3 regions of the Thalassospira sp. MIT121401 genome follow, and region 1 is predicted to be linked to each of the others. Evidence: predicted binding sites of a transcription regulator. Region 1 holds the regulator's gene; each other region holds the start of a gene.
What was found. The regulator LexA, encoded in region 1, represses DNA repair genes until DNA is damaged. The targets are predictions, from matches to a motif close to ATGTTCTANTTTGGTTC.
Positions count from the first base shown of each region.

Region 2: uvrA (excinuclease ABC subunit UvrA) is a predicted target of LexA. The motif match lies at 1,868-1,884, and genes of this name have one in related genera.
Region 3: SIB88_RS06195 (ImuA family protein) is a predicted target of LexA. The motif match lies at 1,905-1,921, and genes of this name have one in related genera.

Region 1 is NZ_CP138926.1:2,630,757-2,635,102, forward strand. It holds gene SIB88_RS12065 (ComEC/Rec2 family competence protein) at 1-1,882, shown strand, start outside; gene lexA (transcriptional repressor LexA) at 1,988-2,695, opposite strand; gene moaC (cyclic pyranopterin monophosphate synthase MoaC) at 2,854-3,333, opposite strand; gene trpC (indole-3-glycerol phosphate synthase TrpC) at 3,353-4,150, opposite strand; gene trpD (anthranilate phosphoribosyltransferase) at 4,147-4,346, opposite strand, start outside.
Region 2 is NZ_CP138926.1:2,813,428-2,817,773, forward strand. It holds gene SIB88_RS12955 (Gfo/Idh/MocA family protein) at 1-582, shown strand, start outside; gene fbaA (class II fructose-bisphosphate aldolase) at 603-1,682, shown strand; gene uvrA (excinuclease ABC subunit UvrA) at 1,895-4,346, shown strand, end outside.
Region 3 is NZ_CP138926.1:1,359,990-1,364,335, reverse strand. It holds gene SIB88_RS06200 (Y-family DNA polymerase) at 1-1,012, opposite strand, end outside; gene SIB88_RS06195 (ImuA family protein) at 1,002-1,787, opposite strand; gene SIB88_RS06190 (4'-phosphopantetheinyl transferase family protein) at 2,138-2,944, opposite strand; gene SIB88_RS06185 (RNA polymerase sigma factor) at 3,095-3,667, shown strand; gene SIB88_RS06180 (FecR family protein) at 3,770-4,346, shown strand, end outside.

The DNA of each region.
Region 1 (4,346 bases):
TTGTCTGATCAGTGCCCTGCATACGGAACTGGGACCGGAAAATATCCCGACCAGAACCCTTTATTCGACCGAAATCATCGGAACTGTCATCGGTATTGAGCCCCGCGGCAGTCGCATGCGCGTTACCCTTGATCCGACAAATATTCAGGGTCTTTCCAATGATCAGATCGACTGGAATGTTCGGCTCAGTTTTCTCGGTGACAGCGCGCTTTCGATCGGTGATGAGGTGCGCGTAAAGGCACGGTTGTTTCCACTGCGCCCGCCGTCGGTTCCCGGTGATCCCGATTTCGCGCGCAACCTTTATTTCAGCCAGATCGGCGCAACCGGGTTTGCATTCGGTCGTCAGTTCGAAGTGTTGAGCGAGAAGGATGCTTATGAAAACAATGGTATAGGATACGTTGTTGAACACCTGCGTCAGAAAATATCCGACGTGATCAATCGATACGTAACCGCGCCCGAGGCCGGGATTGCCAAAGCATTGATCATCGGTGAACGCGGCGATGTCACTGCTGAAATTGCCGAGGATCTGAGGAAATCCGGGCTGGCCCATCTTTTGGCGATTTCCGGATTGCATATGGGGTTGCTGTGCGGAACCGTTTTCTTTCTGGTGCGTCTGGGTTTGGCTGCGATACCGGGGATCGCATTGCGCTATCCGGTCAAAAAATGGGCGGCACTCGCGGCCGCCGGGGCGGGGTTCATTTATCTCGGATTGTCGGGGGCAACAGTGCCGACGCAGCGGGCCTTTGTGATGTTGCTGGTGGTATGGATTGCCCTGTTGCTTGATCGCCGTGCCATATCTTTACGGCTGGTGGGTGTGGCCGCACTGGTTGTTCTGGTGTTAAGGCCCGATGCGGTACTTGGTGCCAGTTTTCAGCTTTCCTTTGCTGCTGTCGGGGCACTTGTTGCCTTTTATGACGGGCCCGGGCGCCGTTGGCTTGACCGCCATGGCGGACGTCCGTGGCATGAACGTCTTGTGGTCTATATGGCGGGGCTTTTGATCACCAGTGTCATTGTGACGGTTGTGACGGCATCGATTATCGGATTTCATTTCGGGCGGATATCGGTGCTTGGCATTGTTGCCAATCTGGTTGCCATTCCGATAATGGCATTCTGGGTGATGCCGTTAATTGTACTGACGCTGGCATTCATGCCATTCGGGTTGGCGGGCGGTGTGCTTGCGCTGATGGCGCCCGGATTGACTGTTCTGATCAAAACAGCATCCCTTGTCGCCGCCCAGGAATGGGGGTTGTGGTATGTGGCCGGGCTCGGTGATGTGGCAACCGCCTGTTTGTTGTTGGCGATTGCGTGGGCCGTGATCTGGCGCGATCAGATTGCCCTTGTAGTTTCCGGGCCGCTTTTGATCATCGCCATCATTGCGCAGGTGACCCACCAAACTCCGGATGTTCTTGTATCGGGTGATCAGGAAAGCTGGGCCGTTTATGACAGGGAACAGGAAATCCTGCATTTGGCCGACGGGCTTGGTGATTTCCAAAAATCCCTGTGGATGAGCCGTTTTGGCATCCGTCCGGAAGATGAAGCCACAAGAATAAGGTATTGTAAAAACGATCCGTGTCTTGTGGTCACTGGCGTTGGTGATAATGAAACTAGGACCATTGTCGCAACCAGTCTGGCCAATCCGTTCTATGCCTGTCGCAATGCCGATCTTGTGATTACGCTAAAAAACGATTTGCCAATCCGAACCTGTCGCCAGGCCGGGGCGCGGGTGATGATTGATGATGGCGTCTTGTGGTGGCAGGGCGGTGTCGCCCTTGATACGGCTAAGCTTGATCAGGGAAGGTCGTCATTTGAAACCGTGCGGGCAATATCCGGTCACTGGCCATGGATCGTGATTGGCGGCAAAGCTGCTCCATCGCAACGGTAATCAGTGGCCGTGCCTGGACCGGGCCGGATGCACTGATCCCGAATACACAAAATCGCCCGTGTGAAAATCACAGCGGGCGATTTTGTGTGTGCAGTTGCTGGTGGCTTAATACTGACGCAGCAACCCGACCAGACGACCCTGAATACGCACGCGATCCGGTGACAGGGCACGGGTTTCATACCGGGCATTGGCCGGTTCCAGAAGAACCTCACCGCGCCCGCGTTTAAGGCGCTTAAGGGTCGCTTCGCTGTCATCGACAAGCGCAACGACAATCGTGCCATCATGGGCCTGCTCGCACCGCTGGATCAGGACGGTATCACCATCAAGGATGCCGGCCTCGACCATGGAATCACCGGATACTTCAAGTGCATAATGATCGCCTGATCCCAAAAGGGCAGCGGGCACCTGAACCATGGTGCTTTGATCACGCAATGCCTCGATCGGGGTACCCGCAGCAATTCGCCCATAAAGCGGAAGCGAAATAGCTTCACCGGTTTCGGCAAAGGCCGTGGGCACGGTTGCCGGACGATGGGGGGCTTTGCGCGCACTGGCAATGGATGTGACGTTGTTCGGGGTTTCGGGGGCGTCATCATCGCTGTTTTCCGGAAGCCGGATGACTTCCAGCGCACGGGCGCGATGCGCAAGACGGCGGATAAAACCGCGTTCCTCAAGCCCGGTAATCAGACGATGGATCCCCGATTTGGATTTAAGGTTCAGGGCCTCTTTCATTTCATCGAAAGAGGGCGAGATACCGTGATCGCGAAGGTAATTGTCAATATAGACCAGCAACTCATATTGCTTGCGCGTCAGCATGATATTTCCCGAACCTGTAGCAAGAACAAAAAGGATACATAAATGTTCTACTTTAGTTCTTTTGTCGGGTCAAGCGCGTCGGGCCAAAAACAACGGATTGGCCGTAATTCAGGCCATAATTACGGGTTTTGAATGGTGGTCGCCCGCTCGCAAACACCCTAATCGGCGATGAAAGTCCCCGATTTCCCGCCTTCCTTGCGGGTGACGCGGATATCGGTAATCTGCATGGCCTTGTCGACAGCCTTGCACATGTCAAACACGGTCAAGGCTGCGACAGAGGCCGCTGTCAAGGCCTCCATCTCGACACCGGTCTTGCCGGTGGTCTTGCAGGTCGCGGTGATATCGACCCCGTCAACATCATCGGCCAGTTCAAGATCAACCGTCACCGATGTCAGGGGCAGGGGATGGCAAAGCGGGATCAGATCGGGGGTCTTTTTTGCTCCCATGATCCCGGCAAGCTGTGCGATGCCAAGAACATCACCCTTCTTATGGCCACGATCGGCAATCAGCTTTGCCGTTTGCGCAGACATCAATACCCGTGCCTTGGCAATGGCAATGCGGGTGGTATCGGCCTTGTCCGAAATATCCACCATCACGGCGTTGCCACCGGCATCAATATGGGAAAGCTTGTCTGTCATGTGCTTTGCCAGTCCCAGGTCAGGCCGCAAGGCCAAGAAGGTTGCGGGTTGCCGCAGCCACGTCATCCTGACGCATCAGGCTTTCCCCAATCAGGAAGCACTGCGCACCAACCTTGGCCATGCGTGCAAGGTCTTCGGGCGTGAACAATCCGCTTTCGGCGACCAGAAGACGGTCGCTATCGACCATGCCAGCCAGTTCCTCGGTCGTGGTCAGCGAAATTTCCATGGTCTTGAGGTTACGGTTATTGACCCCGACCAGACGCGATTTCAGTTTCAGGGCACGTTCAAGTTCCGGCGCGTTGTGAACTTCGATCAGAACATCCATGCCAAGACTGTGTGCCGCATCTTCAAGTTCGGCAGCCAGTCCGTCTTCAAGGGCCGCCATGATCAAAAGGATGCAATCGGCCCCCAAGGCGCGTGCTTCGGTGATCTGGTAAGGATCAACCATGAAATCCTTGCGCAATGCCGGAAGGTCAACAGCCGCGCGCGCCGCGACAAGATAGCTGTCATCCCCCTGGAAATAGGGCACATCGGTCAGAACCGAAAGGCAGCTTGCCCCGCCAGCCTGATAGGCCTTTGCCAGTTGCGGCGGATTGAAATCGGCGCGGATCAGTCCCTTGGACGGGGATGCTTTCTTGATTTCGGCAATCAGGCCATAACGGCCATCGGCAACACTGGTTTCAAGGGCCTTGATAAAGCCGCGCGGTGCCGATTGGGCTTTGGCTTCGGCTTCAAGCGTGCCAAGGCTTTTGCGGGACTTGCAGGCGGCAACGTGTTCGCGTTTGTCGTCGCAGATTTTCTTAAGAACGTCGCTCACGCTGCGTTTCCTTCGTTGGTAATGGTGACAAGACCCTGAAGCGTTTCTGCGGCCTTGCCGCTATCAATTGCTTCGGATGCCTTTTTGATGCCATCGGCAAGATCGCTGGCAACGCCGGTCACCACAAGTGCCGCCCCGGCATTCATCAGAACGATATCGCGATAGGCATCTTTTTTCGCTGCCAGAAGGTCAAGAA
Region 2 (4,346 bases), 180 kb from region 1:
CACAAACGTCTTCTGAATAGCGTATCGCCCATAGTCGATTGCGGTGTTCATTATCTTGATATCATGTGTCTGATGACCGGGGCCAAACCGGTGTCGGTCAATGCAATCGGTGTTCGCCTGTCTGAGGATGTCGCGCCCGATATGTATAATTACGGGCAGTTGCAAGTTCGCTTTGATGACGGCTCGGTTGGCTGGTACGAGGCCGGCTGGGGCCCGATGATCAGCGAAACCGCCTTCTTTGTGAAAGATGTCATTGGCCCGAAAGGCAGCGTATCAATCACCGATGTCGAAGAAAAAGGCGCTGGTTCGGCTGACATCGATACGCATACCAAGACAAATGCATTGCGCCTGCATCATGCGGAAACAGACAGTGCCGGTGAATTTACCCGCACAGACGAGATTATTCGCACCGATGACGAACCTGATCATGATGGTCTTTGCCTGCGCGAACAGCAATTTTTCCTAAAGTCTATAACAGAAAATCTTGACCTGACGCAGCATATGGAAGATGCATTGGGCTCTCTACGGATTGCCCTTGCCGCGGATCAGTCGGTTCGCACGGGGGCACCTGTTTTACTCTGACCCCCAGGAGGAGTACCCACATGCCTTCCGTTAAACCCGGTGTTGTTACCGGTGCTTCCTATCGTGACCTTGTCGCTGCCTGCAAGCAGGACGGTTACGCCCTTCCCGCTGTGAATATTACATCGTCAAGCACGATGAACGCAGCCCTTGAAGCCGCTGCGAATGCCGGTTCTGACATCATCATTCAGCTTTCGAATGGTGGCGCACAGTTCTTTGCTGGCAAGGGCATCAAGGACGCCGATGCGGCCCGTGTCGTGGGCGCAGTTTCGGCTGCCCGTCATGCGCAGCTTCTTGCTGAATATTATGGTGTTGCTGTTGTCATGCATACGGACCACGCGAACCGCAAGTTCGTTCCGTGGGTCGATGAAATGCTGAAATGGAGCGAAAAGGCCTATGCCGAAACCGGCAAGGCGCTTTACAGCTCCCACATGCTTGATCTGTCCGAAGAATCGCTTGAAGACAACCTGTCGACTTGCGAGACCTTCCTCAAACGCATGTCCGCCATCGAAATGAGCCTGGAAATCGAACTGGGTGTAACCGGTGGCGAAGAAGACGGCATCGGTCACGAACTTGATACTTCAAGTGACGAGATCGACCCGCGTCTTTACACCCGTCCGGAAGAAGTCGAAGAAGCCTATCGTCGCCTTTCGCCGCTTGGCCATTTCTCGGTCGCAGCTGCATTTGGTAACGTCCACGGCGTCTACAAGCCGGGCAACGTCAAACTGCGTCCGGAAATCCTTCTGGAAAGCCAGAAGTTTGTCGCCGAGAAGCATGGGCTTGATGACCGTCCGCTGGACTTCGTGTTCCATGGCGGTTCGGGTTCGGAAAAAGAAAAAATCGAAGAAGCCGTCGGCTATGGCGTCTTCAAGATGAATATCGACACCGATACCCAGTTTGCCTATGCCCGTCCGGTCGGTGAGTATGTTGAAGCAAATGCGCGTGCTTTCAAATACCAGGTCGATCCGGAAACGGACAAACCCTACAAGAAGAATTATGACCCGCGTGTCTGGATCCGCGAAGCTGAACTGTCGATGGCAGCGCGCCTCGAAGAAGCCTTCAAGGATCTTGGTGCCACCGGTCGTTCCGTGACCAAAGGCTAAGCCATCTTTTGCTTTGTCTGACCCGTTGGGTCACAGGATTTATGAAACCCGCCGGACTTGTTCGGCGGGTTTTTTCATGCATTTTGGGGTGCGGTGATTGTGTAATGTCAGTCTCCTGACAAATACTGACAGGAACTGTCAGGGGTGCGCTTGCGTATAGTGTTTGCGTCCTCTATACACTTTCCGAACAATTCAGGAACAAAAGGCCCGACATGCTGACGAAAATTTCGGTTCGCGGTGCGAAAGAACACAATCTTCAGAACATTGATGTTGAATTGCCCCGCGATTCACTGGTGGTCATTACCGGCCTGTCGGGATCGGGTAAAAGTTCGCTTGCCTTCGATACGATCTATGCCGAAGGCCAGCGCCGCTATGTCGAAAGCCTGTCTGCATATGCCCGTCAGTTCCTTGAACTGATGCAAAAGCCGGATGTCGAATATATCGATGGTCTGTCGCCGGCCATTTCCATCGAACAAAAAACCACGTCGCGTAACCCGCGTTCGACCGTGGGGACCGTGACCGAGATTTATGACTATATGCGTTTGCTTTGGGCGCGTATCGGCATCCCCTATTCGCCAGCGACCGGCCTTCCGATTGTCAGTCAGACCGTGTCGCAGATGGTCGACCGCGTGATGGAAATGGAAGAAGGAACACGGTTGTATCTTTTGGCGCCGATCGTCCGTGGTCGTAAGGGTGAATACAAAAAAGAACTGCGTGATTTGCGCTCACGCGGCTTCCAGCGCGTCAAAATTGACGGCGAAATGTATGATATCGATGATGCGCCGGAACTGAATAAAAAGCTGAAGCACGACATTTCTGTTGTTGTTGATCGGTTGATAGTGAAAGACGGCATCGCAACCCGCCTGGCCGACAGTTTTGAAACCGCTCTTGAACTGACTGACGGCATTGTTCTTACCGAAGATGCAAAAACCGGCGAAACAACCGTATTCTCGGCGAAGTTCGCCTGCCCGGTTTCCGGCTTCACGATCGAGGAAATCGAACCGCGTCTGTTTTCATTTAACAACCCGTTTGGCGCCTGCCCGGCCTGTGACGGTTTGGGAACCCAGATGGAGTTTGATCCGATGCTGGTTGTTCCTGATGAAAGCAAGACGCTTGAAGATGGGGCGGTCGCACCATGGGCCAGCACGACGTCGAAATATTACCTGCAGACCCTGAAATCAGTCGCAAAGCATTTCGGCTTTAAAACCAATGTTGCCTGGGAAAAATTGCCCAAAACGGCGCAAGACATCATCCTGCATGGGTCGGGTGACGAAGAAGTCACTGTCACCTATGACGATGGATCGCGCAGTTACAAGGTTTCGCGCCCGTTCGAAGGTGTCATTCCGAACATGGCGCGGCGCTGGCGCGAGACAGACAGTCAGTGGGCCCGCGATGAACTGGCCAAATATCAGATGGTGTCGCATTGCCCAACCTGTGCGGGCAAGCGTCTGAAGCCCGAAGCATTGGCTGTCAAAGTCGATGGTTGCGACATCTCGCAGGTGACGGATCTTTCAATTGCCAAAGCAGGTGACTGGTTCATCGCCCTTGAAGGCAAGCTGAACGAAAAGGAAACCGAAATCGCGCGCCGTATTCTGCGCGAAATTAATGACCGGTTGCGCTTCCTGCGCGATGTCGGGCTTGATTATCTTTCCATGTCGCGCACATCAGGCACCCTTTCGGGTGGTGAAAGCCAACGTATCCGTCTGGCGTCGCAAATCGGGTCGGGTTTGACCGGTGTTCTGTATGTGCTGGATGAACCGTCCATTGGTCTGCATCAGCGCGACAATGACCGCCTGCTCGATACGCTTAAGCGGTTGCGTGATCTCGGGAATACGGTTCTGGTCGTTGAACATGATGAAGACGCCATTCGTGCGGCGGATTATGTGATTGATATGGGCCCGGGTGCCGGTATTCATGGCGGACGCATCGTTGCCCAGGGCACCCCGGAAGAAATCCAGCAAAACCCCGAAAGCCTGACCGGCAAGTATCTCGTTGGTGTTGAACAGATTGCCGTTCCAAAGGAACGTCGCAAAGGCAACGGCAAGTCCATCACGATCAAGGGGGCCAAAGCCAACAACCTTCAGGGCATTGATGTCGACTTCCCGCTGGGCAAGTTCATCTGTGTTACCGGCGTGTCAGGTGGCGGGAAATCCAGTCTTGTCATCGAAACGCTATATAAGGCGCTGGCAAAGCGGATGCATAATGCCCGCCATCATCCCGGGGCACATGATGCAATTACCGGGATCGAGCTGATCGACAAGATCATTGACATCGACCAAAGCCCGATCGGGCGAACCCCGCGGTCGAACCCGGTGACCTATACCGGTGCCTTTACACCGATCCGTGACTGGTTTGCCCAACTGCCAGAAGCCAAGACCCGCGGTTACAAGCCCGGACGTTTTTCATTCAACGTCAAAGGCGGTCGTTGCGAAGCCTGTCAGGGTGACGGTGTCATCAAAATCGAAATGCACTTCCTGCCTGACGTTTATGTCACGTGTGATCAGTGCAAGGGCAAAAGATACAACCGCGAAACGCTGGAAATATCGTTTAAAGGCAAATCGATATCTGATGTTCTTGATATGACAGTGGAAGAAGGCGCGGACTTCTTCAAGGCCGTTCCATCGATCCGTGACAAGATGGAAACCCTTAAACAGGTTGGTCTTT
Region 3 (4,346 bases), 1.3 Mb from region 1:
CGACCCACGGCGCATGGACAATGATCTGCTCGATACCGAAACCGGTATCGACACCGGGCATCTTTTCGCCCAGCAATCGCAAAACATGCGGTGCGGACTGACACGGGGTCCCGGTTGTTGTGGTGATGGTATGGGCATGACCATCCACCCGGATCGAACGGACACATATCCGCCGCAGGCCCAGATTTTCGCATGCAAGCATCTCGCACAGCTTGCCCGTCATGTTTTCGATCGCCAGTGCCAGATTGACCGCATCGCCAAGCGGTTCGCCAAAGCTTTGTTTGATCAGCCAGGGGGTATCGGGCAATTTGAAGTTCAGATGTTCGGGCAAGCGCCCATAAAACTGATCAAGACGGCGCAACACATCGGGTCCCAGCCGGGTGGTGATATTGGCGCGCGGCAAGGGTGTAATATCGCCCAGTTGCTTAAGGCCAAGCCGCGACAACAGGGCGATGATGTCATCCGACAGACGCAGGGCCGAAACCGGAAATCCTGCCGCGATTTCATGATCGGCGGGCAAGGACAGGATATGCTCGGTCGACGCACCGGGATGATGACGCGCAGCGGCCCAGGCGGCCCCGGCCGTATCGGCAATGGCAATTCTAGCACCATAGCCCCGGGATTTCACATCACGCAGGATGTGACCGATCATGGTGGCTTCCCCGCCAAACAAATGACTGCCGCCGGTGATTTCCAGCCATAATCCGCCATCGCCTTGCAGGCCGTGCGCATGCAATTCCCGATCCGGCGCGACCCAGGGGCTGTATCGATCCATCAAACGGATCAATCCCGCCAGATGCATGTCATAAAGCGCCTCATCCTCGGGGCTGTCGTGCAAACCGGGAAGGATGCTGCGCGCATCGGAAAGACGCATGCCCCCGTATAATCCCGCGTCCCGGGCCCGGGCATTCAGCCCGCACACCAGAACCCCTTTGTGATCGGCGCGCGTGATGACATGTGGCCCGTCAGCATCATCTGCCGGTTCGGTGGGGCCGCTGTTTTCAGATGACACGTCCTGGTCCGCCTTGTGGCGGGTATCGGCCGTGGTTCTGCTGATTTTCTGACAATCCGTCTTCCAGTGGGTCAACCACAGATAAAGAAAACGTTGATGCATCGGTTTTGACTTTCCAGCTTCCCGGTCGGACCCCGCGTCCCCCGATCAGGCTGAGATGATGAATATTCCCTGTCTTGGTGTCTGACGTGCTTGGGACCGGTTCGATCTTCCAGCGTGTCAATGCACTTGATGGCATCAACCGCCCGCCATGCGATGCCCGGCGCAAAACAATCATCCGGGTTCCGCCCGCTTCACAGGCCAGTTGCAGACGCCTTGCCGATGTCAGGTCGTAATCGGTGGTTTCCAGAATAATCGATGCGACCTGCCCGGATTTGGCGGCCTCCTCACAGCTCCATAAGGCGATATCCTGCTGATCGACTGTCATCATCAAGGGCGGCGGATCCGTTACCTGCCCGACCGGCAAGGCCAGATGATAAAACCCGCCCTGATCAATCGCCCGTCTTTGCCGAACCCAGAAAACAGACCGGTTTGACTGGGCATGGCCCTGTGCGCTGTTTTGCGGTTTTTCTTGCGATCTGTCTTGCTCGCAGCCTTGTAACCTTCCGTATCCTGCCCTCTGCTCTTGCGGAGCAATCCGGGCCAGATACCAGGCCAAAATCGACGCCGCCCCACCATCATGGGCACAGATTACCTCATGCATACCAACCGGCACAAAACCGCCGATGCTGATATTGCGTGACAAGGCCATACCGCCAAACAGGCAGCCGACCACACCGCCTGCCTTGCCGGGGAAACAGGATACATTTCCCCTCCAACTTTTTTCGGCCCGTGCCAAGACAGCCCGGGCATCCCTGATCCGTTCAGCAAGCATCTTACCCAAACACAACAAATGTTCTCTATTTGTTCTTATTTAGGAACGCCCGATATCAGAGTCAAATCAAAAGCTTTCAGGTGGGGTGAGGGCGATGGAGGAAAGCGGGCCTATTCATCTGCGGTGCCTGCTGGCAAGAACACGCAAAGGGAACCGTGCAAACGTTGTGACAATAACAGTACTCCAACAAACAGACAGTGGATGAAGGAAAATGTGCCTAGTGACAGAAAACACGACACATTTTCAACATGCTAGATCCGTCCGGGATAGATAGTTGAGGCACGCCAACTGCTGAGTGCCTCCAGCCACCCGAAATCAATTTTTGTCTGCGCAGGAAGCGTTATCGCCAACCATGCTTTGTCAATTGGCATAACTTGTGTCTGGTATTGTGTGAAGGTCTTGTAGCTCAATCTGACCCCTGCCACGACTTCCGATACTGAGGTCGGCTCATACAGTTTGGGCGGCATAGTCATACCTGTTGTCAGCACCTTGCCCAAGCTTTCGCGTGCACACCAAAGTATGGATGCAGCCTCATACTCATTCAGAGAAAGCTCGAAGAACTGTTGCCGCAAACTCGCGTCAACATCATTCAGAACGGGCACAATGTCGGCCTCTGCCAATTGCTCAACATCGACACCGATCGGGTGACCTTTATGGTGAATAACGGCAACACAAATCTCGTCGGAGTGAGAAATCGACACACCAAGTTCGCAACACCCGACAGATGTACCCATAATAATAGGCTGGTGAAAAACACCGCTACCGATGGCGATATCATGTGGTGACACATCATCGAGATGACATTTCAAAGCAAGCTTCGCAGCCAACCGTCCAATTGTGAAACTGTCACGTCGCTGAGGAAACTCGAAAGACAGCCGTCTTTGCTGTTCGTGTGTATGTAAATATCTGTTCGCCAGACTTTCGGTTTCCTCCGGACCAAGGCGTTGCCTGTCAATTATTGCAATGGTCGCTTTCAAAATATCCGGGGCACCAAAGCCTTCGAAGGATCCATCACGGGTTAATGCCAGTTTTTGCACGACGCAGCTTTCCGGAAACATGGCGATTAACCTCATACTTTTCAGACTGCTTCTGTATGGCCCGGCGAAGATGGCTGCTTTACCAAGCTGTATTCAGGCAACCACACACATTCACCTTACACACGTGCAGGATGCAAATTTCATACACCCTGCACAACTAATTAATTGCGAATGAGTATTATTTTTGATAACTCCATAAAAACCCATCACCTTAGTCAGGTATGTGACTTGGCAATAACGGACCTCAAAAAACTCTTTCAGTCTCACCAAAGGGAATTGCAGATTTATCTGACACGCCTTTTGCGTGATGCAGATACAGCAATGGATCTGACACAGGAGACATTTTTGCGTGTGTCGGAACATGCCAGCCCCGATAAGGCAAACGAAGTCACCCATGTCCGTTCCTACCTGTACCGCGTCGCCCATAATCTTGCGATTGATCACGTTCGGGCACAAAAGCGAAACCCGGTTGCCGGTACCGATGACATTCCCCTTGATGTCATTCCCAATAATTCACCCTCGCCAGAACAGATCGTCGGAGGGCAGTCTGAGCTTGAATATGTACGCCGCGCGCTTGATGAGCTGCCTGAAAAAACGCGCGAAATCTTTACTCTTGTGCGCGTTGAAGGGCTGACTTATCGCGAAACGGCTGAACAGCTCGGCATTTCTGACAGCTCCGTGCAGAAACATGTCGCGCGCGCTATTGCCCATGTGATGAAGCGCATGCGGGAAAGCCGGTCATGAAATTGCACAAAGTTTTTACGCATTTCTTGCAGTTTTATCGTCCAACAGATAAGGACGCTTTGTCCGGGTTGTCGGCAAGTGCGGGTTGGTAACGTGAGCCAGATGCAAGAAACACAGAAAAACATTGATCTGGCCGCGGCCGATTGGGTTGCGAAAATGATCAATGGCGACCTCAGCACATCTGAACATGAAGAGCTCCACATTTGGCTGAATGCCGCACCGGAAAACCAGCAAGCTTTCATTGAGGCCAACAACGCGCTTGCTGTAATGGATGAAGCAATTCGATCAAAAGATCGCACAACCGAAAGCCCTTCATCAAAGGTTGTCGAGCTTAAACATCCGGCAAAACCGTCATCCAAGGTCCCCTCGGCAAAGAAACGCCGCTGGAGCTACGTCGCACTTGCCGCAAGCTTGCTGCTGGCGGTTGCTTCTACGCGCGTTATGTTTGGTGACCCGACCATTTTCCTCAGCGCTGATTATCACACTGCTGTCGGGGAAGTGCGGGCCATTACACTTGAGGATGGCAGTACCGTCACCTTGGGCCCCGATAGTGCAATCGCGGTTCAGTTTACCGATCAAATCCGAAACATCGCATTGATTAGCGGGCTTGCCGATTTTCAAGCTGTTCCGATGGAACGTGCGAACAAGCGTGTTTTCACCGTCACCTCGCCGCATGGCC